Regions from separate parts of the Paenibacillus sp. FSL R7-0204 genome, predicted to be linked through region 3. Evidence: predicted binding sites of a transcription regulator. Region 3 holds the regulator's gene; each other region holds the start of a gene.
The links. The regulator Rex, encoded in region 3, represses fermentation and respiration genes when NADH is low (regulators of the CRP and FNR family bind a similar motif). The targets are predictions, from matches to a motif close to TTGTGAAATATTTCACAA.
Positions count from the first base shown of each region.

Region 1 (7,444 bases), 2.8 Mb from region 3:
AGGGGAGAGAGTGTAACATGGGATTATTTGATGATGATTTCTATTCAACCAAGGTGTCACGGCGCAAAAGCGGCAAATCTAACTCAACCAGCGGATATGCTGACGGCAAGTGGGCTGTCCGCAAATCGAAGCGGTCGCTGGCAACCTGGCAGATCTCGCTGATCAGCTCTGTCTGCAGTGCTGTAGCGGCTGTGCTGCTGTTCAGTCTGGTAACGGGACAGTTCACCACTGAGAGAGCTCAGGCCCCGGTGGTTATTGATAAGGTGGCTGCGAGCAGCGCAGATCCGTATGACCGGATTATTCAGGCTGCTGCACATATCCGACCTGCGGTAGTGAGCATCATTAATCATAAAAAAGATAATAAGGAACTTAATATTCTCGATGAATCCGCTCTAGGCTCGGGAGTTATCTATAAGAAGGACGACAATAAGGCATTTATCATCACGAATAACCATGTCATTGAGGGTACCGGCAAGCTGGAAGTGGTTACAGTAGACGGCGTGACACACAAGGCTGAGCTGGTGGGCGCCGACAAGGTGAGTGATATTGCTGTACTCTCCATTGACGGCAAGGGAATCGACCGGATTGCTGAGATCGGGGATTCCTCCAAGCTGCGTCTGGGTGAGACTGTCATTGCCATCGGTAACCCGCTAGGACTTGGGGATACACTAACTTCCGGCATTGTCAGCTACACAGAGCGGACGATACCGGTGTCACTGAACCAGGACGGCGTGTACGATTGGGAGCAGGAAGTGATCCAGACGGATGCAGCCATTAACGAGGGCAACAGCGGGGGCGCTCTGGTCGATCTGGACGGCAAGGTGATTGGTATCAATACGATGAAGATCTCCGATACGGGGGTAGAGGGATTGGGCTTTGCGATTCCCGCCAATCGTGTAGTGGACACAGCCAATGAGCTTACCTCCAAAGGCCGTATAGCCCGGTCATACCTGGGCGTCTATTCAGTGGATCTGAATAATCCGTATGTGCCGCTGGCCGATGACCAGCGCAAGGAGCTTAATCTTCCGTCTACAGTAACGGATGGGGTTGTGGTCCTGGATGCTGTGGGACCGGCGAAGGATGCAGGCCTGCAGCTTAACGATGTGATTACGAAGTTCAACGATAAGCCGATTACCTCCACGCTGTCGCTGCGCAAATATCTGTACGATCATACCAAGATCGGAGATAAGCTGAAGATTACCTTCTACCGTAATGGTGAAGTGAAGCAGACAACAGTCCAGCTTCTTGAGAAGCCAGAGGAATAAAATTGGAAATGGCCGTATATAATAATGAGGCAGTCACGATTACGGAAACAGTTTAAGCCGTCCTTTTCAGGAAAAAAGAAGAGGGCGGGGCTGTTTCAAGAATAAATAAATGGGGTAATTGGTAGTATTGGGTATAAATATTACAAATCATTATGACTGGTAGCCCTTACATTGGGAAGTAGTCCTTATAAGGGGAAAAACGGAGAAATTAGGATGGAACAGCTTGCCTTTGTTATTAAGGTGTGGTAACATGAAATCATTCATACATTGATACCTTATTCTCGCATTGAAAAGGGCTGTCAACCAAAGCTACAACCTTTCTCAATGTGTGAATTTTTTCTTTGTCTGAAGATAAAAAGAACATATTAATTTAAATTTGTGGAGGTAACACACATGCAAACAGGTACAGTTAAATGGTTCAACGCAGAAAAAGGATTCGGTTTCATCGAAGTTGAAGGCGGAAGCGACGTATTCGTTCACTTCAGCGCAATCACTGGCGACGGCTTCAAAACTTTGGACGAAGGCCAACGCGTTGAATTCAACGTTGTTCAAGGCAACCGTGGACCACAAGCCGAAAACGTTGTAAAACTGTAATTAATAGAAGATACCGTCCCCGCTTGTGAAAGTTGGGACGGTCTTTTTTTATCGTTACTTGCTTGCAACATAAAGGAAGGAGGAACGGCAATGAACTACCGGAAAAAGCCTTTGGAGGAAGTACCGGAAGAAAATACCGCAATTTGGGCCTGTACCAATGAGGATTGTAATGGATGGATGAGGGATAATTTCGCATTTGAACATGCACCTTCCTGCCGTCTCTGTCATTCCCCAATGGTTCGTAGCATGAAGATGCTGCCGCAATTGCTTAATTCAAATGGCGATCTCAAATCGCTTAAGAAAGGTATTTCCATTACCTAGACCAATACCTTTATGAGTCAAGACAACTTATATATGATAGACACATTCAAGACGGTGAATCCGTCTTATTTTTTTTGCTTTTAAACGCAATATTGTGATATTTGTCACAAATTTATTGTTTTTTATGCCTAAATGGGGCGTATAATGTGATAATTATCACACTTCGAGTGATAGAAATTTGACAAAATAGACATACGAAATGGGGAGAAGGAAGGGGAGAAATATGGATACAGTACTGCTGTCGCGTATACAATTTGCGTCGACGACGATTTTTCATTATTTCTTTGTGCCAGTATCGATCGGACTTGCGCTCATAATTGCCATTATGGAGACCATGTACGTAAGAAAGGGCAATGAAGAGTACAAAAGAATGGCGCAATTCTGGGGGAAGCTATTCCTGATTAACTTCGCAGTAGGTGTAGTAACAGGGATCTTGCAGGAATTCCAGTTCGGAATGAACTGGTCAGATTATTCGCGCTTCGTCGGTGATGTGTTCGGGGCTCCGCTTGCGATTGAAGCCTTGTTGGCCTTCTTCCTGGAGTCCACGTTCATCGGAATCTGGATCTTCGGCTGGGATAAGGTGTCCAAGCGGATTCATCTATTATCCATCTGGCTGGTCGCCTTCGGGACGATGCTGTCGGCATTCTGGATTCTGCTGGCTAACTCGTTCATGCAGCATCCGGTCGGCTTCCAGATTAACAATGGCCGGGCTGAGATGAATGACATCTTCGCACTGATTACGAACGGCCAGCTGCTGGTGGAATTTCCGCATACAGTGCTTGCCGCTTACGCTACAGGCGCCTTCCTGGTAACAGGGATCAGTGCTTACAAATTGCTTAAGAAGCAGGACGTTGCCTTTTTCCGAAAATCATTCGAGATTGCAGCCATTGTAGGGGTTATCTCTTCCTTCGGCGTTGCGGTTGCAGGACATGCACAGGCTCAATATCTGGTAGAGACACAGCCAATGAAGATGGCCGCATCCGAAGCGCTGTGGGGTGAGAGCGGCGACCCGGCACCTTGGACCGTATTTGCCAATATCGATGTGAAGAACCAGACCAACAGCAATGAAGTTCAGGTTCCGTATCTGCTGAGCTTCCTGTCCTACAGTAAATTCTCCGGTGATGTGAAGGGGATGCTGGAGCTGCAGAAGGAGTATGAAGTAGCCTACGGACCAGGAGATTATATTCCGCCCGTCAAAACAACCTTCTGGAGCTTCCGGATCATGGTTGCTGCAGGCACGCTGATGATGCTGTTTGGGGTATATGCTATCTACCTCATGTGGCGCAAAAAGATGGACAGACCGAATACCTGGTTCATGCGCTTCATGTTCTGGGGACTGTTGCTTCCGCCGATTGCCAACACGGCCGGTTGGATTATGACAGAGATCGGGCGTCAGCCATGGACGGTATTCGGACTTATGACTACAGAAGACAGTGTGTCGCCTAATATTACAAGCGGACAGGTGCTTTTCTCGGTGATTTCTTTTACCGCGATCTATGCCATATTGGGTGCAGTGCTGGTCGGCCTGTTCGTCAAAGTGATCAAAAAAGGTCCTTATGCTATGGATAACGAACACGGTGAATCCCACGATCCGTATAACAAGGAGGGCTAACCAATGTCACTTAATGAATTATGGTTTCTGCTGATTGCGGTGCTGTTCGTCGGATTCTTCTTCCTGGAGGGCTTCGACTTCGGTGTAGGGATGGAGACGCAGATTCTGGCCAAGAATGATACGGAGCGCCGGATACTGATCAATTCGATCGGGCCGTTCTGGGATGCAAATGAGGTATGGCTGATTACGGGTGCCGGTGCAATGTTCGCGGCCTTCCCGCATTGGTATGCTACGCTGTTCAGCGGTTTCTATATACCGTTTGTATTTGCTCTGCTGGCGTTGATCGCACGTGGTGTCGCCTTCGAGTTCAGAGGTAAACGCGATTCCAAGGCTTGGCAGAAAACATGGGATGTCTGCATCTTCTTCGGCAGCTTCCTGCCGCCGTTCCTGCTCGCCGTGGTATTCGCCAGCTTCATCAAGGGCTTGCCGATTGATAAGGATATGCAGATGTATGCCGGATTCTTCGATATCGTTAATGCATATACGGTGGTTGCAGGGATTACGGTTGTCCTGCTGTGTCTGGTACACGGGCTGATGTTCACTACGCTCCGCACGCTTGGAGATCTGCAGGAACGGGCACGTAAGCTGGCCCAGAAGCTGCTGATTCCACTGGCGGCGCTGCTGGTAGCCTTCGTAGTGATGACGTATACTATGACGGATATCTTCGATAAACGCGGAACGCTGCTGTGGATTGTAGTCGTTCTCGCTGTAGCCGCTTATCTGCTGGCCGGATATTTCATGATGAGGAAGAAGGACGGCTATGCCTTCGGAATGACTGGTGCAGTGATGGCGCTGTCTGTTGCATCGATCTTCATCGGACTGTTCCCGCGGGTGATGATCAGTTCGCTGGATCAGGCATTCAACCTGACCATTACGAATGCGGCCTCCGGCCAATATTCGCTGAAGGTGATGACGATTGTAGCGCTGACTCTGCTGCCGTTCGTGCTGGGCTATCAGATATGGAGTTATTTCATCTTCCACAAACGGGTTCATGAGAAGGAGCATCTTGAATACTAATGGATAAAAATTTGCTTGGGTACAAAGGAGTTAAGCCCGTCTTTCTGCTGGTTGGCTTCCTAACCCTGGTGCAAAGCTTCTCCATTCTTCTGCTGGCGAAGTCGCTGGCAGAAGCTGTCTCTGCGCTGTTTGCGGGAGAACCGCTGAAGGAACAAGGGGCTAGAGCGCTCTTGTTCCTTCTTGCGTTTCTTGTGCGTCATGCCTGTGCTATGCTGATGAGCCGGGCGGCGTACCGCTTCGCGGAAGCGACCGGCAGCAGCATGCGGAGACAGATGATGGACAAGCTGTTCCAGTTAGGACCAAGACTGGCTGGCGACCGGGGGACCGGAAATATGGTCACATTAGTCCTTGAAGGAGTAACGAAGTTCCGCACATACCTGGAGCTGATTATTCCACGGATGGTCGGTATGGCGGTAACACCCGCTCTGCTGCTTGTCTATGTGTTCACCCTGGATACGTCCAGCGGTGTCATTCTTACCTTAACGATGCCGATCATTATTGTATTCATGATCCTGATCGGGATGACGGCCCGCAAGCAGATGGACCGTCAGCTGAAGTCTTACCGTACCTTATCGAATCACTTTGTGGATTCGCTGCGCGGTCTGGAGACGCTGAAATTCCTTGGACGAAGCCGCAGTCACAGTGAGAGTATCGCCAAGGTCAGTGACCGCTACCGTTCAGCAACTATGCGTACGCTGCGAGTGGCCTTCCTGTCCTCGTTCGCACTGGATTTCTTCACCATGCTGTCTGTCGCTTCGGTAGCGGTAAGCCTTGGTCTGCGTCTGGTCAATGAACAGATGACGCTGGTTACCGGACTGACGATCCTGATTCTCGCGCCGGAATATTTCCTGCCGGTGCGGCTGGTGGGTGCAGATTTCCATGCCACATTGGACGGCAAGGAAGCTGGCGAAGCAATGAAGGACATCATTGACCGTGAGACCGTCCAGGCGAAGCTGCTGGAGCCGGGTGGGCAGAAGGAGATGGCGGGCCTGGGCGGAGCTTGGTCAGACGACTTTTTCACGTGGAACAATAAGAGCCACCTGAAGCTTGACGGGGTAGGCGTGACCTATGAAGCGGACGGAGTGACGTCACTGGAAGCTGTTCATCTTGAATTCAGCGGCTATCGCAAGATTGGCATTATCGGGGAGAGCGGCGCAGGCAAGTCTACACTCATAGATATTCTGGGCGGCTTCCTGCATCCAACCTCTGGAGCGCTTACGATTAATGGAGGCCTGGTCAGTGCGCTGACCGATGAGGGATGGCGGAAGCAGACGGCTTATATTCCGCAGCGCCCGTATATCTTCAGCGGCACGCTGGCTGATAATGTCCGGTTCTATTATCCCGAGGCTTCGCAGGAGGCTGTAGCTGCCGCGCTGGAGTCAGCCGGTTTATCGAAGCTGGTGTCCTCGCTGCCGGAAGGTCTGAACGAAATGATCGGCGGCGGCGGCCGTTCGCTCAGCGGCGGACAGGAGCAGCGTGTGGCTCTGGCCCGCGCTCTGCTGAGCAGCCGCCCGATCATGCTGCTGGATGAGCCGACGGCCCATCTGGACATTGAGACGGAATATGAGCTGAAGGAGACGATGCTGCCCCTGTTCGAAGGCAAGCTGGTATTCCTGGCTACACACCGCCTGCACTGGATGACCGACATGGATCTGATTGTCGTTATGCAGCAGGGACGGGTGGCTGAAATAGGCACACACGACGAGCTGACTGCGCGGAGGGGTGCTTATTATGAGCTTATTCAAAGTCAATTGGAGGGAATCCATTGAAACGTGAAGGATGGTTTGCTCCCTATTACTCTGCCTACTTCTGGCGGTTCGTGTTAATCATCTTGCTGGGCGCACTGACCATCTTCTCGGCGTCTTCGCTGATGTACACCTCAGGCTTCCTGATCTCGAAGGCCTCGATTCCGCCGGAAAATATACTGATGATCTATGTCCCTATTGTCGGTGTGCGCACCTTCGGGACCAGCCGGGCTGTTATTCACTATGTGGAGCGGCTGGTGGGACATGACACGATACTGCGCATTCTGTCGAAGATGCGGGTCCGGCTGTACCATATGCTGGAGCCGCAGGCGCTGTTCTTGTCCTCACGCTTCCGTACCGGGGATATTCTCGGTATGCTTGCCGATGATATCGAATATTTGCAGAATGTGTATCTGCGTACGGTCTTTCCGGGTATTATCGCGCTATTGATCTATGCAGCGGCGATGATTGCGCTTGGGACGTTCGATGTGGCCTTTGCTCTGCTTATGGGACTCTATATGCTGGTGCTGGTTGTCGTATTGCCGCTGATCTCCCTCTTACTGACCCAGAAGCGTCAGCGTCAGGTGAAGCAGGAGCGCAACCGGCTGTATCAAAAGCTGACAGATGCTGTCCTCGGCTTAAGCGACTGGGTTATCAGCGGGCGGCAGAGCCAGTTCGTCGATACGTATGAAGCGGACGAGCAGGCGGTTGCCCGCATAGACGGTTCGCTGCGGCGCTGGGCGCGGCTGCGTATGTTCATCGGTCAGGCGGTTGTCGGACTGGCCGTGTTGTCTTTGTTATACTGGGCAGCTGGACAGTATGCTGAAGGGGCGATTGCCGGAACGCTGATTGCGGCGTTCGTGCTGGTGGTCTTCCCGGTGGCGGATGCC
Region 1 covers NZ_JBBOCA010000001.1:242,851-250,294, forward strand. Annotated here, with positions in the region: gene MKX42_RS01200 (S1C family serine protease) at 18-1,265, shown strand; gene MKX42_RS01205 (cold-shock protein) at 1,659-1,859, shown strand; gene MKX42_RS01210 (cold-shock protein) at 1,950-2,180, shown strand; gene MKX42_RS01215 (cytochrome ubiquinol oxidase subunit I) at 2,404-3,792, shown strand; gene cydB (cytochrome d ubiquinol oxidase subunit II) at 3,796-4,809, shown strand; gene cydD (thiol reductant ABC exporter subunit CydD) at 4,809-6,578, shown strand; gene cydC (thiol reductant ABC exporter subunit CydC) at 6,575-7,444, shown strand, end outside.
Region 1: the regulator Rex is predicted to act here: its motif matches at 2,273-2,290, upstream of MKX42_RS01215 (cytochrome ubiquinol oxidase subunit I).

Region 2 (7,444 bases), 1.7 Mb from region 3:
AGAGCTCCGTATGATTAACCGTCCGCAGATATTCAAGGATATCGAGAGCTGGAGGGAGGCTATAGAGCCTGTCGCTGGTAAGCTGAGCGTGCCGGGCAGATTGCCGGAAGGATATCATTTTGCCGAAGGAAGATCCGACAGTACGGTGGGCATTACCGATAATTCCTGGGTTAAAAAATACACTAATGTTCTAACCAAACGGCTGAAGCCCGGTGATCATTATGCCTGGATCAAGAGCTTCAATGTACCCAACCAGCTGGCCGGGACGGTAAGACCTGAACTGGTATATCAAGGTCCTAAGGGAGAAAATGATTTCATCTCCGTTACCTATTCCCCCCTTACACCGTGGGCACAGCTAATGTCTGATGTCTGGGCGGATACAAAGGTTGAGCATCTGAAGGTAGGTTCTGAGGAGGCCTTGTATGTGGAGGATCACCAGGCCTATGAGTATAACAGCAATGGCTATTATGCTTACATCCGCTGGATTGAGCTGCGGGAGAACGAGGAGAGAAATATAATGCATGAGGTAGGGACCGGATTGCCTGAAGTCACCAGAGAGATGCTGCTAAAAGTGGCGGAAGGCCTGCGTTAACATAGAACAGCGTAAGACCATGCAAACACATATAAACCTCTATTGTTGATGTACTGAATCAACAATAGAGGTTTATATTGTTACCACTATACCCATGTTAGTCTCAGACTCCTTATCCTATCCTTTGTACTCAGCCGGGTAGAAATGGTCCGAGGCGGCAGTATATTTGCCTATCCTGCACATTCAAACTGCTCTCAACTGATCCGCTTACCACGATTGGATGGGGCCTGTGAAGCCAGTGAGCTTTAAGAAGCTCATACCGTTTCGTGCAGGGACTCACTTCAGGCGGGAATGTCAGGATCAAAGATATAGTCTCAGTCACAAGGAGGAGCGCTGCTTAAGATTAGCTGCCGGAGATTCTGCCCTGGCTTACGTTCTTCCTGCAGTGTCTGTTTCCTTGAGCTGATAATTGAATTATACCGTCCGTGCGGAGAATAGTAAAAAGCCGAAATTTTCAAATTTGCACTTCCTGTTTGGAAAAAGATCTTGTAAGCGCTGTTATCCTGCGTTTTCCTTAGAATCTGCTGAATTCAAATCCCACTGCCTTTGCTGTATAATGAAAAGGATGGTTTCAATGCTGCGTAGACTCCGGCAGCTTTGCCTGGGAGGGAAAGGATACGGAAATGAGCTTGTATGGAATGAAGCTTGAGGAACTCGGCAGCGGGCTGCTGAAGTCCTTTTTGGAGGATAATTATATATGTGCAGGCTATCCCAGTACGGGTGATCTGGAGAAGCATAGCAGAGAAGAGATCAGCAGCAAGTTAGCTGCCGCCGGCTACCGCGGGCAGGAGCTGGAGGGTGCAACCCATACCCTGAATACCTTCGTCAATGCGATGCAGGATGGGGATTATGTGCTGATTGCCGATGAAGAGTGGGTATACCTGGGGGATCTTGGCGATTACTTCTATGATACCCGGCATAGCGGCGCAGAGGATAGTACAGCCCACCGGCGCGGTGTCACCTGGCTGAAGAGTCTGCCTCTCGCGGCGGTTAATCCGGTTGTAGCAGAGCTGCTTGCCTCTGACAGCAGAATAACTGCCTATTCAGGAGTGCTGCCCGCAGCCCGAATCGATCTCTGGCTGGGGAATCAGGCAGGGGATGGCGGGAGTGCCGCCGGTGCCTGTCCGGTTCAGGTGGATGAAGCTACAGTAGCACAGGCGCTGGCTGTCCTGAAGGCAGCCTTGAACAGCACGGATGTGGAGCGGCAGGAGCGTGCGGCTGTGGCGATTCTGCAGTATGCGCGGTGAGTATGGATTGATAATACGGCAGGATTATATACAAAAAGGGTCTTCCGGTGGTTTAACCGGAAGACCCTTTTTATTAGATGAATTCAACAAACTCATTAACCGGCTTGCGGTAGCCGCGCGGTCTGATCTTGTGCTGGTTGTCCTTGCCGATCGTAATCAGCATTACCGGAACCATATGGTCGCCCAGACCGAGGGTAGCCTTCACAGCCTCCGGATCGAAGCCGATCATCGGGCAGGTATCCCAGCCCTTATCCTTGGCAATCAGCATGAACTGCATCGCCGACAGAGAAGCATTGCGGATCGCTTCATCCCGCTGGAATGCGTCATTCCCGGTATAAGCATCGTTAATGGATTGAATGGTTTGCTCGTAAGCATCTTCGCTCATCGCTCCCAGCAGCTTAAGCCCGCTATAGATTTCAGGAGCCTGCAGATAGGCATTCTTGTCACCCAGCACCACAATAACAGCAGAAGCAGTGTGGATCTTGTATTGGCCATACGCGTCCTTGCGGATGGCTTCCTTCATGCCGTCATCGCTGATTACCTTATAATGTGCATGTTGAAGATTATAAGCTGAGGGGGCCAGACGGGCCAGGGAGAACATCTCTTCAAGCTCACTCTGCGGGATGGTAACACCTTCCACGAAATTATTAGCTGATCTGCGGGATTGCACCAATTCGGAAAAAGTACTCATAAGTCATTACCTCCATCTAATTATGTATGCTGCTTAGTTATAATCAATTGCTGATATTAATTAATGAACTTACATTAAGTTACTTGCTTAAGATATCACGACTCTTTGCATACGTCAATGAGGAAAAACATAATAATTTGTAAATTTAACCTGATTAAACGACTGAGTCCGATAAAACTGATGAGGGAGTGATAAAAATCACAAAAATAGGTTGCAAAGGCAAAAAGATTGTGACAATAATAACAAATAGAGTGTTATAATAGTCACATAGTTTCATTGGATGTCAGTATGCAAGAATACGATTTGTAAAAGGAGACTTCGATATGTCAGAAACCGTTACCCAAAATCTTCCTGAACAAGAAATACCAGAAGCAGCTCTTCCCAGAGAGGATGTGCTGAAAGAGCTCTTGAAGCCGGAGGTTCAGCAATCTCTGATGGTACTGGTCGAGCAGCTGCCGCAGATCACACAAATGGTCAGTGTATTGTCCAAATCACTAGATTTTGTGCAGTCGGTGGCCACGGATGAAGTACTTAAGAATGATACAGTCGGTGCGATTAAGGAAATGGCGGGTCCTGTGGTGGGCACGGCCAAGAATCTGGCGGCCACTGTCATTGAAGCGAAGGACCGCGCGGAGGCAAGCAGCGAAACCATCAGCCTGTTCGGCATGATGAAGATGATCAAGGACCCGCAGGTACAGAAGGCTCTCCGGTTCATGAATGCCTATCTGCAGGTCAGCGGTGAGCGTCAATCGGGCAAATAAACCCGTAATACTTAATGATGGAGGAATTATGATGTCAAAACATATAGTGATTCTAGGTGCAGGCTATGGCGGTCTGCTCAGTGCCTTAACCGTTCGTAAATATATGAGCAAAGCGGAAGCCAAAATTACGGTAGTCAATCAATATCCGACACATCAGATTATTACGGAATTGCACCGGCTTGCAGCGGGCAGTGCGTCTGAACAGGCGGTGGCCATGCCGCTGGCGAAGCTGTTCGCCGGTAAAGATATTGATCTGAAAATCGCCAAGGTCAACTCGTTCTCCGCAGAGAACAAACAGGTTATTCTCTCGGACGGCGTTATGCTGACTTATGATGCGCTCGTTGTCGGTCTGGGCAGCACGACTGCATACTTTGGTATTCCGGGACTTGAAGAGTACAGCATGGTGCTGAAATCAGCAGCAGATGCGCTGCGGATTCGCCGTCATATTGAAGACCGGATTCGTGACTATTCCAAAACCCGCAACGCAGCAGATGCTACGATTCTGATCGGCGGCGGCGGACTGACCGGCGTTGAGCTGGTAGGCGAAATTGCCGACATTCTGCCTAAGCTGACTAAGCAATACGGAGTTAATCCTGCTGAGATCAAGCTGCTGCTCGTTGAGGCGGGTCCGAAGATTCTCCCCGTCCTGCCGGATCATCTGATTGAGCGCGCTACGGCCAGCCTGGAGAAGCGCGGGGTGCAGTTCCTGACGGGTCTTCCGGTTACGAAGGTGGTTGACAATACGATTGATCTGAAGGATGGCCAGCAGATTGTGGCGAACACCTTCGTCTGGACCGGCGGGGTACAGGGCAATCCGCTGGTTGGCGAATCCGGTCTTGAAGTCAACCGCGGCCGGGCCACGGTGAATGAGTTCCTGCAGTCCGCTTCACACCCTAATGTATTTGTAGCCGGAGACAGCGCTGTTGTCTTTGCACCGGATGGCCGTCCTTATCCGCCAACGGCACAGATCGCCTGGCAGATGGGTGAGCTGATTGGCTACAATCTGTTCGCTTATCTTAATGATAAGCCGCTGGAAGCCTTCAGCCCGGTCAATTCCGGCACACTCGCCAGCCTCGGACGCAAAGACGGGGTAGCCATTGTCGGCGGTAACTCCACTCCGCTGAAGGGTCTGCCGGCCACGCTGATGAAGGAAGCCAGTAACATCCGTTACCTGACTCATATCCATGGCTTGTTCAGCCTGGCCTATTAATCTTTTATCCTAAGATCCCCCTGGGGCTGTCATATGGCAGTTCAGGGGGATTTCTATTTGCAGGCAGGAATAATTTTCTATGAAAACGTGTCCGCAGGAATATCATTTTGCTATAATGATCATGTTTACATACTACGTTTTCATAGGAGGATTTCAGGCATGCCATTTCAAAAGAACGATATCATCCTGTTCCAGGGGGATAGTATCACGGATTGTGGACGCAATTACGCCGATGCCTCATCGCTGGGTGTAGGTTACGCGCTGATGGCGGGTGCCCGGCTTGGCCTTCAGTATGCGGAGAAGAATCTTACGTTCCTGAACCGCGGAATCAGCGGCAACCGGGCGGTCGATCTGCAAGAGCGCTGGGAGCGGGATTGTCTTGCGCTGAAGCCAACCTGGGTGTCTATCTATATTGGCATAAATGATACCTGGCGGTGGTATGATTCCGGGCAGGAGACTACAGCGGCTGAATTCGAGTCGTCCTACCGTGATCTGATTGAACGGACCAAGCAGCAACTGGATGCCAAGCTGGTGCTGGTGGAGCCGTTCGTATTGCCGGTGCCGGAAGACCGCAAGGGCTGGCGTCAGGATCTGGACCCCAAAATCCACGTAGTCCGTGAGCTGGCCCGTGAATACGGCGCTGTACTCGTGCCGCTGGATGGCCTATTCGCAGCGGCATCCGTCAAGGCTGAACCTGCCTACTGGGCGGCGGATGGCGTACACCCTTCGCCTGCCGGACATGCCTTAATCGCCGATGCCTGGATGAAGGCCGTAGGTGCAATAAGCTAAGAGGTACGTTGATTTCACTCTGCGTAACAAGGCTGTTATACTTGTAGGATACATACTCAAGGTAAAGCTTTGATAACGAGAGGAATGTGAGCAGGGATGACGAGCGATACGCTCCAGGATATGCAAGGACTGAAAGCGGCGGGTGCAGTGGTAGGCCACACCATCGCCGAGATGAAGAAAAGTGTGGTTCCCGGAATGACGACTGCGGAGCTGGATGAAGTGGGAGCGAAGATTCTGAGCCGTTTTGGCGCAAAATCTGCTCCAAAGGTAACCTACAACTTCCCTGGAACGACCTGTATCAGTGTCAATGAAGAGGTAGCCCATGGAATTCCGGGACAACGTGTCATTCAGGCCGGAGATCTGATCAATATTGATGTCTCTGCCGAGCTGAACGGTTATTTTGGTGATGCCGGGGTATCGTTTCAACTGCCTCCATATAATGAGAAGCTGATCCACCTTTGCCGGAGTACAGAAGAGACTATGATGAGCGTGATTAATCACCTCCGTGCAGGAATGAAGGTTAACGAGATCGGCCGGGTTATGGAGTCGGAAGCACGGAAGCGCGGCTATAAAGTAGTGCGCAACCTGTGCAGCCACGGCATCGGCAAAGCATTGCATGAGAAGCCGTTTGAGATTCTGCCCTTCTATAATCCGCGTGTAACGACGGTGCTCAAAGAAGGCCAGGTCATTACCATCGAGCCGTTTCTGTCCACAGGCACTGATTTCGTAGAGCAGCAGCCGGATGGCTGGACACTCAGCGTCGCCGACAACAGCCGAGTGGCCCAGTTTGAACACACAATTGTGGTCACCAAGGGCAAGCCGATTATTCTGACTAATGCGTGAAGATATATAAGACGCACTAAAGCTATTAATAAAAAGCAAAAAGAAGTGTAGGGGAAATTTGGAACTGGAGGAGCGATAGCGTCCGCCTTTGTGTTTGGATTTCTACCGCGAGGAGCGGTTTATATGAAGAAATCCAAACACAACAGCGGCCGGAGGGCCAAATGTTCACCGCAGCGACGACCCAGCTTTTAGTGCAGACCTTAAATGTGTCTTATATATAGGAATATTTAACAGTTGTAATGTATGCATTACGCAAGAAGCCCTCATACTAAAGATGATGTATAATTTGGAATGCAAGTATCTGTTTCCAGAATCGGAGGGTTAATTGAGTGGACAATGTACCGCAAGTCAGTCAAGCTTTTATGACATTTATGAAGGAAGCGCCGGAGCAGCAAAAGGCCCTTGGCGAAATCGTGAAGAAACTGGATGCCGCAAGCAGCCTGGATGCCAAAACCGAGGAGATTGCCTATATCTCTGTACTCGCGGCAGTTAGGCTGGAAAGCGGGCTGCCCTTTCATGTTAAGCATGCCAAAGCACTGGGTGCAACCCGTGATGAGATCATCAGCGCAGTGCTTCTGCCCCTTCCGGCGGTAGGCAATGTGGTGATTCAAGCCCTGCCGGTGGCATTGCAGGCTTATGATAGTGAATAGTGTTCTGTTGTCTGCAAACGCCTCACGGGATTGACAATTGCTCTAAATGTAACTATTATAGTTGCATCTGGCGGAAGTTTTCCGGCCAGTGTGAAGGAGTGATTGACATGAACATTAGCACGCGGTTTGCGGTGGCTATTCATATTCTAACCTTAATCGACAGCAACAAAGACGGCAAAAGCACCTCCGAGTGGATCGCCGGCAGCGTGAATACGAACCCCGTAGTGATTCGCCGCCTTACGGGTATGCTGAATAAGGCAGGACTTGTGGAGGTTCGTCCCGGTGTACCCGGAGCGAAGCTTGCCCGTAGTGCGGCTGACATTACGCTACTGCAGATTTATAAGGCGGTGAATGCGGTGGAAGAGGACTCCCTGTTCTCTGTCCATGAGCATCCGAACCCGGAGTGTCCGGTAGGCAAGAATATTGCAGGCGCTATTGTTCCAGTGTTCTCTCTTGCGCAAAAGGCGATGGAGAATGTGCTGCAGGAGGTCACCCTGGATGAGATCGTACATCAGATTCCTGTGGGTTGAGACAGGGATCTGATGTAAGTAAATTTAAGGAAACCTTCAGCCCCGCTTTATGTTTTTTTAAGGTTCGGGGAGTATAGTGAAGTTCTCCACCCCCCAGTGGAACCATTTATGGGAGATCCCGCCGTGCCTCG
Region 2 covers NZ_JBBOCA010000001.1:4,647,962-4,655,405, reverse strand. Annotated here, with positions in the region: gene MKX42_RS20660 (hypothetical protein) at 1-592, shown strand, start outside; gene MKX42_RS20655 (hypothetical protein) at 1,231-1,839, shown strand; gene MKX42_RS20650 (nitroreductase family protein) at 1,913-2,530, opposite strand; gene MKX42_RS20645 (DUF1641 domain-containing protein) at 2,854-3,291, shown strand; gene MKX42_RS20640 (NAD(P)/FAD-dependent oxidoreductase) at 3,323-4,501, shown strand; gene MKX42_RS20635 (SGNH/GDSL hydrolase family protein) at 4,661-5,290, shown strand; gene map (type I methionyl aminopeptidase) at 5,387-6,133, shown strand; gene MKX42_RS20625 (carboxymuconolactone decarboxylase family protein) at 6,496-6,783, shown strand; gene MKX42_RS20620 (Rrf2 family transcriptional regulator) at 6,891-7,313, shown strand.
Region 2: the regulator Rex is predicted to act here: its motif matches at 2,759-2,776, upstream of MKX42_RS20645 (DUF1641 domain-containing protein).

Region 3 (7,444 bases):
GCAACAATTGCCTGAACCCCGCGCTTTGAGCCATGTAATCAATGGCAGGGATGAAGACCCCTGTACTTGCTGATAATGAACTTAGGCAAGCTTAAGCTGACTTCATTATCAGTAAGGGTGGGATGTCCGGTGTTTCAACATTTATTTGCTGAGATGAACAAGATGCTCCAGGAGATCAAAGCCGACTATCCTACTGCGGAGGGTGCCCGCCGAAGCGATCTTTTATCCAAGTATAATATGCTCCACCGAATCAGTGATAATGTAATGGATGAGTGGCTGCTCTTCGCCGAGAAGCTGAGCGAGTTCCGGGAACAGGCCGATTTCCAGACTCCGCCAGAGGAGTTGCCGGAAGAGGAAGCGCCCGAGCTTGGGATGGATGCTTTTGTCAGGGGCCAGGGCTATTACAAGCTGCTGATGTACCGCAAGTGCATTGAACAGTTCAGGGAAGTTACGGCACAATATCCGGACAGCCTCGCTGCCCGCCTGTATCTGGCCATGGCTTATCTCCAGGAAGGGGAAGGCGACACCGCCTGGGGACATCTGAATCACATGCTGGGCCTGATTCGTGAGGTGAAGCTGAAGGCGATGATCTATAATGCGCTGGGCTGTATCCGGGCCTCCCAGGAACGCTTCAATGAAGCCAGTGAGCTGTTCAGCCTGTCGCTGCTGCATGACCCGGATCTGCCGGAGCCGAATGTGAATCTGGAGGTATGCCGCAGGCGGGGCGGGAAGCTGGAGTTTGGCCATCAGCTGGTTTCGCTTTTATAACTTATCCTCGGTTTCTTTAGGCGATGCGCCCCACTTCCCGGGGTGTGCATCGCCTTTTTTCGTAACTTCTGTTATGCTGATAAAGAGTCTCAAGTGAAAGGGAATAGAACTTATAATGAAATTTGCCGTGCTTGATTTTGAAACTACGGGAACCCAATCTGTGGGAGAGATCATCCAGGTTGGCCTTGCCATTATAGAAGAAGACGGGACGATTTCCCGGGTGTATGGTTCCTACGTCAAGCCCGGAGCACCAATTCCTCCTTTTATTACGGGCCTGACCGGAATTACAGACAGTGATGTACAGGATGCGCCGGAGCTTGATGAGATGATGATGGAACTGGTGCCGCTGCTGGATGATGTCGTTCTCGTCGGACACAATGTAGCGTTTGATTTTCATTTTTTGCAGAATGCGCTGGACCGATGCGGCTACCTGCCGTTTCAGGGGCGGATTCTGGATACCATCGATTTTCTCAAAATATGCTTTCCCTCGCTGAGCACGTATCAGTTAGGCGCGGTAAGCAGCCACTTCGGCATTACGCATGACCGTCCCCATCAGGCGGACAGTGATGCACTTGCCACGGCTATTGTGCTGCTCAAATGTCTGGAAGAGCTGCACAGTCTGCCGCTGCTGACCATTCAGCGGCTGAATGAGCTGTTCGCAGACGAAGACAGTGATTTGGCCTGGTACTTCGACGGTCTGCTGCGGGAGCGGGAGATGGAGACCTTTCAGCCGGAAGGGGAGCTGAGCTTCTACCGCCAGCTTGCGCTGGCTGTGGGGGACTGGGCAGAGCTGGCTACGCCCCGGGAGGAAGGAAGCGTTAATCCGCTGGAGAATGTTTCCTTTGCAGAGTATATGGATGAGGTAACCAAGCGGCTGAAGGCTGTTCTTCCCCAGTACGAAAGCCGTGAAGCCCAGGAGCTGATGATCCATGAGGTCATTACAGCGCTTGAGCAGGACAAGCATCTGCTGATTGAAGCGGGGACAGGCACCGGCAAATCGCTGGGTTATCTGCTTCCGGCCATCTACCATAGTGTGAAAAGTGATCAGAAGGTGATGGTCAGCACTCATACCATTAACCTTCAGGACCAGCTGCGTGAACGGGATATTCCGCTCTTAACCAGCGTTGTGCCGTTCCCGTTCAAGGCCTCCATCTTTAAGGGAAGAGGGCACTATTTGTGTCTGCGCAAGTTCGAACATCGAATGAACAAAAAGGACTTTACGAGTCCAAGAGAAGAAGCGCTCACCGCTGCGCAAATGCTCGTCTGGCTGACCCAGACAACGACTGGCGATGATGAGGAGCTTAACTTAAGCGGACGGGGCGGGGATTTCTGGGAGACTGTAGCCAGTGATACCGACTCCTGCCTGGGACGCGCCTGTCCCTGGTTCCGCAAATGCTATTACCACCGTGCTAAGCATGAAGCCGGGATCTCCGATGTAGTGGTCACCAATCACTCCAAGCTGTTCGCAGATGTCAAAGCCGGGCATCAGCTTCTTCCGGCTTATGACCATCTTGTGATTGATGAAGCCCATCATTTGGAGGATATTGCCGGCAAGCATCTTGGCATGCAGATGAAATATTTCACATTCGCCCATACCCTCACCCGTCTCTACAAGGATAGCCGGAGCGGGCAACTGCCTGCCCTCCGGCAGAGTCTGCAGTCTTCGGGCAGTGAGCAGGCTTCCGAATGGAGCGGCGTGATCGACCGGATCTATCCCGATCTGCTGACGGTCAAGGAATCCTGGGATGCACTCAGCGACCGGCTCTTCAGCCTGCTGCCCGAGCGCAGCGATGCCGGGGCCGGTGAAGCAGGCCAGCTGGTGGCTCGCCTGCAGCCGGGCAAGAAGCCGAAGGATTGGGAGGAGCTGGCTGCGCTTGAGAATACGCTGAACCTCAGTCTGAGCGATATCATCCGCAAGGGTGACAAAATGCTCAGTGAGATGCGTGACACGGACAGCCAATCCTCATCGGACAGTCTTGTGACCGATATCGGCGGGTTATTCAAGGATCTGGCATCCATCAGAGAGCAGATCCGCTTCTTCATGAGCCTGAACGATGAGAATATCGTGTATTGGCTGGAGGGAAGCGGTAATTATAAAGGCAAGTCGCTGCAAATGTCTGCCGTTCCTGTAGATGTCAGTACTCAGCTCAGGGAGCTGTTCTTCGACAAGAAGAAAAGTATTGTCCTGACCTCGGCCACCTTATCCGTGGATAAGTCCTTCCAGTTCATGATTGATAATCTGGGCCTTGGTGAAGCTGCGGAGCAGGGGCGTCTGATGACTGCTCTGCTTCCTTCGCCGTTTAAGTACCGTGAGCAGGCGCTCCTGGTCATTCCCCGCGACTTCCCCAGTGTCAAGGGAAGTATAGGGGATGCCCGTTTTGTGGACACGCTTGTACACTCCCTTGCCGAGACTGCTGTAACTACACGTGGGCGGATGCTGGTGCTGTTCACCTCCTACAAGATGCTGCGGCAGGTGTATGACCCCCTTAAGGAGGCACTTGCCTCCCAGGATATCGCGGTGCTCGGACAAGGTGTGGAGGGCGGCAGCCGGAGCAAGCTGATCCGTCGCTTCCAGGACAGCCCGGCTTCGGTTCTGCTGGGTACCAGCAGTTTCTGGGAAGGGGTAGATATTCCGGGAGAAGCATTGACCTGCCTGGCGATTGTCAGATTGCCGTTCCAGCCGCCGAATCACCCGCTGGCAGAAGCGAAGTCGGAGTTGCTTCAGGCACAGAAGAAGAACCCGTTCATGAAGCTGTCCGTGCCGCAGGCTGTCATCCGCTTCAAGCAGGGCTTCGGGCGGCTGGTCCGCACGGCGCAGGACCGGGGCATCGTAATTGTGTACGATACCAGGGTAATTGAATCGTATTACGGAAAGTACTTCCTGTATTCGCTCCCCGGTCCCAAGATGGAGCATATGCTCACCGAGCAGATGGTCCCGAGAATTGCTGAATGGCTGGAAGACGGCGGGGTTTCCTAATTCATCTGCTATTGCTATTATTAATAAGTCATGATGTACCTGAAGATCCGTTCCCGCTTGCCCTGCCACTCCGGCAGGCGGCGGGATACGGTTGCTATAACCGGCATTATTTAAGAAGCGAATTTGTGATGTTACATCAACTTTAAGGAGGAGAATACATGAAATCGGATAAAATATCGGAGGCCGTCGTGCGCAGGCTCCCAGTGTACCTGCGTTTCCTGAACGATCTCCAAAAACGTGAAATCTCCACAGTCTCTTCTCAGGAGCTGGGCCAGAAGCTTGATCTGAATCCCGCCCAGATCCGTAAGGATTTGGCTTATTTCGGTGATTTCGGCAGAAAGGGCATCGGCTATGATGTATCTTATCTGATTGAGAAGATCCGCCATATCCTGAAGCTTGACCAGCAAATTAATGTTGCCCTCGTTGGAGCCGGTAATCTGGGTCATGCCTTGTCTAACTACAACGCTTACTTAAAGGATACTATGAAGATTACTGCGATCTTCGATGCCTACCCGCCTAAAGTGGGCCAGCAGATCAACTCGCTGGTTGTGCAGCCGATGGAGGAGCTAAGCAGTACCATCCGCTCGCAGGGCATCCGGATCGGGATTATTACCGTACCTGACAGCGAAGCCCAGAATGTAGCTGATATTCTTGTGGACTCCGGCATCGAGGCGATTCTGAACTTCGCACCGGTTATTCTCAAGACACCTGCCAATATCCGGATTCATGCCGCAGATTTCACCACAGATCTGCAGAGCCTGGCCTATTATTTGCATGACGGAAAGGATGAGGCAGAAGATGAGCAGTAAGATCACAATAATTAAGAACGGGTACTTTCTGGTTCCGGGCAGCGATAAGCCGGTTCTAAGCGGATATATGACCCTGGAGAATGATCTGATTACTTACATAGGTGAAGCTGAGCCGGTAGTGGAGGATGGCGCTCAGGTCGTAGACGGCAGCCGTCTGCTGTTCATGCCTGGTCTGGTCAACACCCATGGACATACTGCCATGTCACTGCTGCGCGGATACGGCGACGATATGGTGCTTCAGACTTGGCTGCAGGAGAAGATGTGGCCGATGGAAGAGAAATTCACTGGTGATGATGTATATTGGGGAACCTCATTGTCCGTACTGGAAATGCTGAAGGGCGGTACAACCACCTTCCTCGATATGTATGATCATATGGACCGGGTAGCGGAAGTAACTGAGCAGTCCGGTATTCGTGCGGTGCTGATGCGCGGCGTAATTGGGCTGTGCCCGGAAGAGGTACAGCAAGCGAAGCTCGCTGAGGCGATTGCTTTTGCCCGTAACTGGCACGGTAAGGCTGACGGCAGAATCACTACCATGCTCTCGCCGCATGCCCCGTACACCTGTCCTCCAGAGTTTTTCATGAAGTTTGTGCAGGCTGCCCATGATCTGGACCTGCCAATGCACACCCATATGTCCGAGACGCGCCATGAAGTGGAGCAGAACGTGGCCGACTACGGTCTTCGTCCAGTCGCGCATCTGGAGAAGCTGGGGATGTTCACCCGTCCTTCGCTCATTGCCCACGGGGTTCATCTGAACGATGAGGAAATCGGGATTCTGGCCCGCCATAACGTTGGCGTGTCGCATAACCCCGGCAGTAACCTGAAGCTGGCCAGCGGAGTTGCGCGTGTTCCTGAGCTGCTGCGAGCCGGGGTTAAGGTCTCCCTGGGTACAGACGGCGCGGCAAGCAACAACAATCTGGATATGTTCGAAGAGATGAGGCTGGCGGCTCTGATCCACAAGGGCGTAAGCGGTGATCCCACAGCGGTACCGGCTCCTGAAGCGCTGCTGATGGCTACGGAGTATGGGGCGCAGTCTATTTTCCTGAGCGGAGTAGGCCGGCTTGCAGCAGGGATGAAGGCTGACTTCATCGCACTTGATATTGACCAGCCGCATCTGCTGCCGCATACCGATCTGCTCTCCCATGCCGTTTATTCGGCCAGCGCCAAGGATGTGGAGCATGTATGGGTGAACGGCCAGCAGGTTGTGAAGCATGGACAATGCCTGACACTTGATGAAGAAGCCATCCGCCGCAAAGCACAGGAGACGTTCGAGAGCCTGCTTAAACGGTAATTCAGGGGAACAGGAAAGGAAGCAGCGTGGTGAAGAAGAAGAGGAGAAAATGGATCTGGCTGGGGATTACCGTAGTGCTGCTCCTTCTGTTCGGACTAAGCCAGTTCTATGCCTATATTATGAAGGACCAGTGGAACGAGCGGAGTGAGGCCAAGGAGCTGGCCCGGGCGCGTGCCGGACTAACAGAGGTTACCAAGGCCCAGAAATCCGTCTGGAATGAGAATGAGATCTACTGGGTGCTGACCGGTAAAAATGAAGCGGGAAACGACCTGATGGTGTGGGTCCGTTTCACCTTGGAGGGCAAGCCTGCCGGAGGCGACAACGACCTGTATGCCGAAGAGCTGAGCAATGGCACCTCGGAAGAGAAGATGCGCGGAATCATAGCCGAACGGCTGCCGGATGTTAAGATCGAACGGCTGCTGCCCGGTGTATACAACGGGGAATATGCCTGGCAGCTATTTTACAAAAAAGACGGGCGATTCTATTACAACTTCTACCGCTTCAAGGATGGCAGCGCCATCGGTGAGGGGTACAGTCTGCCGAACCGTTAAGCTAAGCGCTCAGCGGCAGAATACACTACGGGGGAACAGATTATCTGTTCTTCCGTTTTTTTTATATCCATCATGTCTAAAATAATCTGGAACTTGAGATACATCGATTTATATACTTTAATTGATATACTGATTGTATTCCCCGAATGCTATCGCAAACCTGCATATATGTCTCACAAGGAGGATGTTGAAATTGGAAATTTTAGCATATTTGGATCAGGCAGTGGATTTGTTCAAGGAAGAGCTTGGGGATAATCTGTCGGGGATTTATCTGCACGGCTCCCTGGCCATGGGTTGTTTTCAACCGGGTTCAAGTGATATTGATCTGCTGATTGTCGTAGAGGACAAGTTGCCCGCAGAGGTCAGTCAGAGACTTGCCGGACGTATCGTAGCTTTTCATGACAGTCTGCCGAATAAGCGCGGAATAGAACTGTCTATCGTCCTGAAGACATACCTGCGCAACTTTGTGTATCCTACGCCATTTGAATTTCACTTTTCAGAAGCTCATTTAGAGCGGTATAGAACGGATGAGAATTATCTGTGCGGCGGCTTTGAGGATGCTGATCTGGCGGCGCATTTTGCAGTAGTCTACCATCGCGGGTTTATCTTGTACGGGGAGCCGATCCGCGAGGCTTTTGCGCCGGTAGACCGCAGGTACTATCTGGATTCTATTATCCGGGATATCGATGATGCGCCGCAGAATATTGGGAATGCTCCACTCTATTACACACTGAATCTATGCAGGGTTCTCTACTATGTGCAGGAAGGTCATGTCGCTTCCAAGAAGGAAGGCGGGGAGTGGGGACTGCAGTGTTTGCCGGAACGCTATCACGGGCTGCTGAGAGGGTGTCTGAAGGAATATAGCGGTGCGGCCGTCGCCGAAGGCTATGAACTGGAGCTATTAACTGATTTTGCGGAATATATGTTGGCTGAAATCCAGCGGACTCCGAACTAATAATTGGCTGAGCAAAAATGATAAGCGCATGAAACATCCAGAAATTAGTATCAAAAATTTTAAATATATTCACAACTTTATGTAAAATCGTAT
Region 3 covers NZ_JBBOCA010000001.1:2,996,045-3,003,488, forward strand. Annotated here, with positions in the region: gene panD (aspartate 1-decarboxylase) at 1-15, shown strand, start outside; gene MKX42_RS13345 (tetratricopeptide repeat protein) at 130-768, shown strand; gene dinG (ATP-dependent DNA helicase DinG) at 884-3,745, shown strand; gene MKX42_RS13355 (redox-sensing transcriptional repressor Rex) at 3,904-4,554, shown strand; gene MKX42_RS13360 (amidohydrolase) at 4,544-5,845, shown strand; gene MKX42_RS13365 (cell wall elongation regulator TseB-like domain-containing protein) at 5,875-6,396, shown strand; gene MKX42_RS13370 (aminoglycoside adenylyltransferase domain-containing protein) at 6,590-7,351, shown strand.

Region 4 (7,444 bases), 280 kb from region 3:
ATAATCAGCGGCTGGAACGGTGACTTAATCGCCGCCAGCGGTGCCCCCAGTGAGAAGATCAGAATAATACCAATACCCACATATGCTCCTGCCAGGAGGGCCGCCAAAAAATATTTGGGCAGGCTCTCATTCATTTTGTCGCGTTTCCCTACGGCTGTCTCAACGATATTCTCTACGCTCTGCGTAAACATATCCGCACCTGCTCTTCCTTTAATTTAGGGTTGTTACTGCCGCAGGCAGAGTGACCTTAACAACTCCGCCCTCTACGGTAACTGGATAGACTTCTGCCTGCCCCCGGTCCGGTGCCTGAACCTCTCCGGTGCGAAGGTCGATCTTCCAGTCATGCAACGGATCATATAAATAATAGCCTGATACGATTCCTTCCGCGAGCGGACCGCCCTTCGGGTGGGGACTGTGGTTGCGGACCGCATAAACTGCGCCGTCCGATGTGCGGAATATCGCTAATTCAACCTCTCCTGCATGAACTACCCGGCCGATCTGCAGCATGAAATCTTCCACTGTACCTATCGTACATTCCCGATTGCTCCGTTCCATTATGCTCTCTCCCTCTCCCTTTAGACTATACCTGTGTCTCTTCGAACAGCGCAGTACGGGTGTTTTTGTCATCCAGCATTTTTTTCCAAGGATCACTCACCTGGGCCAGGGCAAAGTCAATACGTGCCGCAAGCTCTTTACGGTTGTCGTCATTACCCATAACCACAGTCTGGATATGCTCAAGACCCATACGCTCTACCCATTCGGAGGTTCTCTCCAGGTAATTGCCGGTCTCACGGTAGTACTGGATAACAGCGGAGCAGACCTCAACCAGTTCCTCGTCGGTCTTCACCTTGCAGAAGGCATCTGCGATGCGCGGCTTAATCCCGCCGTTACCGCCGATGAACACTTCCCAGCCGCCGTCATTGCCGACAATCCCGATATCCTTCGTACAGGATTCTGCACAGTTACGCGGACAGCCGTTAACCGCCATCTTGAACTTGGCCGGCATATCCAGCCGCTCATATTTACGCTCAAGCATAGCACCCATGCCCATGGAATCCTGTGTGCCGAAGCGGCAGAACTGCGAACCCACGCAAGTTTTTACCGTACGCAGCGACTTCGCATAACCATAGCCGGACGGCATATCCAGCTCCTCCCACACCTTAGGTACATCTTCTTTTTTGACACCGATCAGGTCAAGACGTTGTCCGCCCGTTACCTTCACAACCTTCACATCATACTTCAGGGACACATCAGCAATCCGCTTCAAATCCTCAGGTGTGGTCACCCCGCCATACATCCGCGGTATAACTGTATAAGTTCCGTCCTTCTGAATATTGGCGCTCATCCGTTCATTGACGAACCGGGATTCCTTCTCGTCCTCGTGTGTGTCCGGATAGATCATCCCCAGATAATAGTTCACTGCCGGGCGGCATTTGGAACAGCCTTCTGCCTGTTTCCAGTCCAGGACATTCATCACTTCCTTGGTGGTCCGAAGGCCTTTTGCCGTAATCTCGGCTACGATCTCATCCCTACCAAGCGAGGTGCAGCTGCAGATTCCCTGCTTGGCGCCCTGTTGGAAGCTGTCTCCGAGAACGAATTGCAGAATTTGCTCCACCACTGGCTTACAGCCGCCGCAGGAGCGGGTTGCCCCCGTGCAGGCTTTGATCTCATCCACGGTAGTGAAGCCGTTCTCCGTAACAGCATCTACAATCGCTTTTTTCGTTACGCCGTTGCAGCCGCAGACGATCTCTTCATCGGCCATTGCTTCGACAGACATGCCTTTCTTGGCTCCGCCTCCGCCGCAGCAGCTTGTACCCATAACCTCATCATAGATTTCATTGGTCATCTCTGTGCTGTTTTTCACAAGCTTCTGCAGGTTGGCAGATTCCGTTACATCACCGAACAGAACGGCACCGACAATCACATTATCCTTAAGTAAAATCTTCTTGTAGGTTCGCTTCCATTCATCCTTGGCAGAAATGACGGTATGCTCCGGCGTTTCGGTGAATTCACCAGCGGAGAATACATCTACCCCGGAAATTTTGAGCTTGGTTGCTACAACTGAACCTTCATAGCCCGGAGTCTGAACACCGGACAGATGCTTGGCGAGAACCATGCCCTGCTCGAATAGCGGTGCAACGAGTCCGTAGCAGGTACCCCGGTGCTCTGTACATTCGCCGACAGAATACACATCTGACATAGAAGTCTGCATATAATCGTCAACTACGATCCCGCGGTTAACGGTAATTCCGCTGTCCTTCGCAAGCTGCACATTCGGCTTGATTCCAACAGCCATCACGACAAACTCTGCCGGCAGCTCACTGCCGTCACTGAAGCGCAGACCGGTAACCCGTTCTTCGCCGGTCAGTTCAACCGTCTGCTTGCCCATGGCGAATTTCACACCTTGACGCGTAAGCTCTGCCTGCAGCATTGAAGAAGCGGTACGGTCCAGCTGACGCTCCATCAGATCCTCCAGCAGATGCACAACAGTAACATCCATGCCCAGATTGACCAGGCCCTTCGCCGCTTCCAGACCCAGCAGTCCTCCGCCGATAACAGCCGCCGTGCGGTACTGCTTCGCCGCTTCCAGCATCGCATCGCAGTCCGCGATATCGCGGAAGCCGACTACCCCATCCTTAGTGCTGCCGGGTACGGGTAGAATGAAAGAATTCGAGCCTGTTGCAATAATTGCTTTATCGTAAGGAACCGCCAGTCCATTATCGGTCAATATTAGTTTGTTCTGTTCATCGATCCGGGTAACCGTTGTGCCGGTATGCAGTGTAATATGATTATCTTCATACCACCCGAGATCGTTGAGAATGATGTCTTCAATCGTTTTGCTGCCTTCAAGTACATAGGACAACATAATCCGGTTATAGTTGGGATGCGGCTCACTGCCGAAGACAGTAATATCATAAGCGCCGCCCAGCTTCAGAATTTGCTCAATAGTGCCTACTCCCGCCATGCCATTCCCAATCAGCACTAACTTTTCTCTTTCCGCTGCCACTGGTAGACCCTCCTTCAGTAACTCTGATTTCTTCAATAACTTTATCTGATAGGGAAATTATACTGTCCCCCATTCCGTGGCAAGTGTGACCACAGTCACATCTTATGTGAATTTTTTCACACAAGTGGAAATGACTTCTCCGTCCTTATATAGGACAACTTCTGGCGTGAAGCTTAGAGATTTATTATTCAAAAAAAAGGATACCCATGCATTTTCGCACAGATATCCGTTCATCGGGTACACAAACTCACTCATCTACTCCATTCACTTATTTCAGTACCAGAGAGATCTCCAGCTTGTCCTGCGGTCTGAGCTTCATGTCCACTCCATTGCCGAGCAGCCCTTTGTCGTTGACCTTCAGTCTCCATTCCTCGCTGCTGAGCGGGGTATACTCCATCACAGTAAGAACGGTACGGTTATCTTCGGCAAGCCGGACCATACCGCTGTTCTGGAGCAGTCCCTTGACGGACATATCCTGCATAAAAGTAAGCACATGCGAATGTGTCAGCTCCGGCTGCTCGCTCCCCCCGTTCACAGTGATGATGACAGGCTGAAACATCTTTCCGGTTCCGGCAGGCCCTGCTGACATCGTAATGGCCGAACCCGGTTCCAGGGTTGTATTCAGCTCTTGAACCTTCTTGCCGTTCACCTGAATCTCCCAGCTCATATCCTCACCCAGAGAGACTTTATTCACCTCAAGAATACTAGTTCCATCCGCTGAAAATGTAACAACACCGCTCTTCCTGAACAGCTCTATTATTGAATTCCCAGGCACGTAAGCTTCGTTAAGCAATCTGGCCGAGCTTCCGGCCATTTCACTGTCACCCACCTTGACTGAAAAGGTTAATCCCTGGCCTCCGTTACTGCTGCCGCCATTCCCTGATCCCAAGCCGCAACCGCTTGCCGCGGCCAGCAAGAGAAGGCACAGCATGAAGCGCATCCATTTCGTGGACATTCCACGGCACCGCCTTCATATGTATTTTCCCAGACTCTTTAAGGATAACGCATAGAGGAAGGGTTCTCAAATCATTTCTGCCGGTATAAAAAGCAAAAAGCCCCCGAAGGGACTTTTCCATTGCAGCAGGTCCTATTGATAACGCAGGAACAGAATGTTGTTCTCCAGATGCACGTGCTCGAACGTCATGCCTTCCAGTTCTTCAAGACGGGCATAGGTCAGGCGATAAGTCGTGCAGGCATGTGCGGGCGGTGTGTAGTCATTAGTAACTCTGCGCAGCTCGCGCAGGATCTCTCCGGCCCCGTCATGCTCGGCTTCCAGATTATGCAGCAGTCCGCGCAGCTCAGCAAATCCTTCTTCGGTCGGGTTCTGAGTGTAGGCCAGCATCTTAGGGAATTCACTCTCTTCTTCCTTCGCCGTATGCTGCAGCAGCTCTTCACGCAACATATTGAACAGACGGTGCATCTCTCCGAGGTGCGGTGAATCCTCACCGTGAACGCGGAACACCTTGGTTACATTTTGACTGATTAGCGGAAGCTCTTCACGCAGGTAACGGTGATGCTTGTTCACAATATAATCCACCAGCTCCTCTGACGAAGCCTCGTTCCAGGCGGTATCCTCTTCCAGCACCGGATGCTGCTCTTGCAGCTTGTTCAGCTCCTGCACCATTGCTGCCGGGTCAAGACCCTTCTCGGCAGCGGCTTCAGCCAGCGGCTTTGCGCCTCCGCAGCAGAAATCGATCCGCTGTGCTTTGAAATAATCTGCTGCTTTGGGGAATTGCAGAACAATATCTCTGACCATTGCTTCCGGGGTGAACCCGGGATGAATTGTTGTATCGTTTAATTGATTGGACGCCATGTTGGCCCCTCCTCAGGTTAAGATGTAGGTTTGTGCTTCTTTTCACTTCTACACCTTATCACTGGCTTTAGGCAAAACTTGTGATTGTACGCACTGAATATAACAAATTTTAATGAACGAAAAATCCAGTTCTCTAAATGTTAAATATACTAGACATTTTGTTTTATATATTTTACAATATGCGTGAGGTGAGGGAATGGGGAAAAACTTAAGGCTCAAAGCCTCCAGAGCGGCAAAAGACATGTCGCAAAAACAGCTCGCAGATGCCGTGGGGGTCACAAGGCAGACGATTATCGCGATTGAGAACGGTGATTACAACCCCACCCTGAGGCTGTGCATTGACATTTGTGTAACACTTGGGAAGACGCTGGATCAACTATTTTGGGAGGGAACGAAGGATGAGCAGAACGAACCTGGATGAGAGACAACTGCAGAAGCGGCACAAGGCGGGGAATCAGGCATTTCTTTTGATGGCATTCTTATTGTTGGCAGACATGGGACTGCAAAACTATGGAATGAAGTGGCTGGAGTATCCGCTTAGCAATTACACGATTTTCATGCTGGGTGTGGGTTCCTATCTGGTACGGCTAATCTGGAGCGGTTCATATGTGGGACCGGGCAGCGGGCAGAGCGGAGCGATAGGGAGAAGCATTGGGGGTGCAATTCTGGCCATAGTGGTGGCGGCCTGTATCCTTATCGTTACCTTCGTGAATCCAACCGCCGCCCAATCAGCAGCTGACAGCGGTGCGAACGGGAAGGTGATTCTGATCATTTCTGTTACGGCAGGACTGGTCATCTTAAGCACCGTGTACTTGATCCGGCGGAGGAATAACCGGGCGGAGTAGAGTGGCTTCTGATGCTGTGAGTGACTAGAAGTAGAAATAGAGGAGGAGCGGAACGATCGCCTTTGTGTTTGGATTTCTACCGCGAAGAGCGGTTTGGAAATCCAAACACAACAGCGGCCGGAAGTCCAAATGTTCACCGCAGCGACGACCTGGCTTCAAGTTCAACTCTTTTTTTCGAGCTTCACCTTCTCTATCGAACCGTCGCTTGCATATAAGTCCTCTTGCCCTGCGCATCCTTCAGATAGGGGCCAAGTCCGGCGAACCGTGAATGATCCACATATACACCCGTCATCCATCTGCCTTCGGTCAGGCCGCCATTCCACTGCAGCACCAGATCGGGAGCAGAGATCCATTCCTGATACACTCTGATGTTCTTGTCCTTATATTCTTTGGCTGGCTTGTTCAATTCGCTCAGCGGTGCCGGAGTCAGATAGGTTGGCACGAAGTATACAGAGATTAGCTCCATATCCTCCTCACTCAGAAAAGCCTCCTCCCCCAAGTAAGGCTGAAGCAGCCGGGTGTTCTCATACATAGACCAGATTACAGCTTGAAGTACCATGCTCTGGCTAATTCCATTATGAAAAGTAAAACGGCGCTGAGCATTTGAGCCACTTCCTTCCTTTGCCGTTACAGGCTCCAGACAATGCCGTTCACAGCCGATGCATTTCCAGCCGGACGGGCCTTGAATCCATTTCTGAAACACACTCCCGCTGTCATTGTCCCCTTTATATAGAGAAGAAATGATCTCATAAGGCACGCCGATCCATGCATCCCACAGAGAATCCGGGAGATGGTTATGAAGCATGAACAACACCTTGTCATAGATCAGCTGTACTTTAATCGAAGCAGTCTCCAGTTCGGCGACATCCTTTTTTCCATAGGTTATTTCCCGGGAAAACAAGGTGATGGTCATGGTCCTCGCCTCCTAAAAGTTGTGTGAGCCCTCCGCTTCCTTCCATCAGCATCGTCCAAAACACATCCCGTAAGCATCCGTCCTGCCACATAACCCTAGGCTTTTCCTACTTTTGTTAACGCTTCCACACATCTGCAATATTTAGTATGTACTATTATATTACACAGGTAGGGCCTAAGTGCAAGGTTTATTTGGGCAAAATTTGCATAAACAAGCAGAACAGCATATGAAAAGCCCCTTACCCGGATCCCGGGCAAGAGGCTGTCATCAAATATATATTGCGGTACTGCTACTCCACCCAGCTCTCGGCCCAGGACTGGATTTGCTGCATGACCGGCTCAAGCGCACGGCCCTTCACTGTTAATTCATACTCAATGCGCACCGGTGTCTCCGGGTACACATGACGTACCAGAATGCCCTCGCATTCCAGATCCTTCATGCGCTCGGACAGCATCTTATCGCTCATTGACGGAATCAGTCCGGAAATATCCTTGAACCGCTTGGGGCCGCTCATCAAGGTCTGAATAATGAGTCCGTTCCAACGCTTGCCCAGAAACGAAAAAGCCGTCTCAAATCTCGGGCACATCGTCAGTTGATGTTCTTCCATGGTTATCACCTCTCACTTATGAAGCTTACAATTAGTTAGTATATATAATTTTACCACATTTATTCTGGAATGAACATCGTTTGTCAAAAAAAAGTTCATTAACCCCAATTATTATATTTACGCTCTCAATCCTTGGTGTCTTCTGCCTTGCGTCTTAGCTGGATAGCCTCTATAACCACATAGGCAAGATCATCGTTGCTATAGAGGGAGAGTACTCCCAGCACCGTATCATCGGAGATGAACCCGGCCTCCTCCACGG
Region 4 covers NZ_JBBOCA010000001.1:2,717,459-2,724,902, reverse strand. Annotated here, with positions in the region: gene MKX42_RS11965 (formate/nitrite transporter family protein) at 1-191, opposite strand, end outside; gene nirD (nitrite reductase small subunit NirD) at 211-555, opposite strand; gene nirB (nitrite reductase large subunit NirB) at 581-3,007, opposite strand; gene MKX42_RS11950 (hypothetical protein) at 3,276-3,962, opposite strand; gene ric (iron-sulfur cluster repair di-iron protein) at 4,095-4,790, opposite strand; gene MKX42_RS11940 (helix-turn-helix transcriptional regulator) at 5,017-5,241, shown strand; gene MKX42_RS11935 (DUF6773 family protein) at 5,219-5,665, shown strand; gene MKX42_RS11930 (hypothetical protein) at 5,856-6,578, opposite strand; gene MKX42_RS11925 (winged helix-turn-helix transcriptional regulator) at 6,868-7,185, opposite strand; gene MKX42_RS11920 (hypothetical protein) at 7,311-7,444, opposite strand, start outside.
Region 4: the regulator Rex is predicted to act here: its motif matches at 3,112-3,129, upstream of nirB (nitrite reductase large subunit NirB).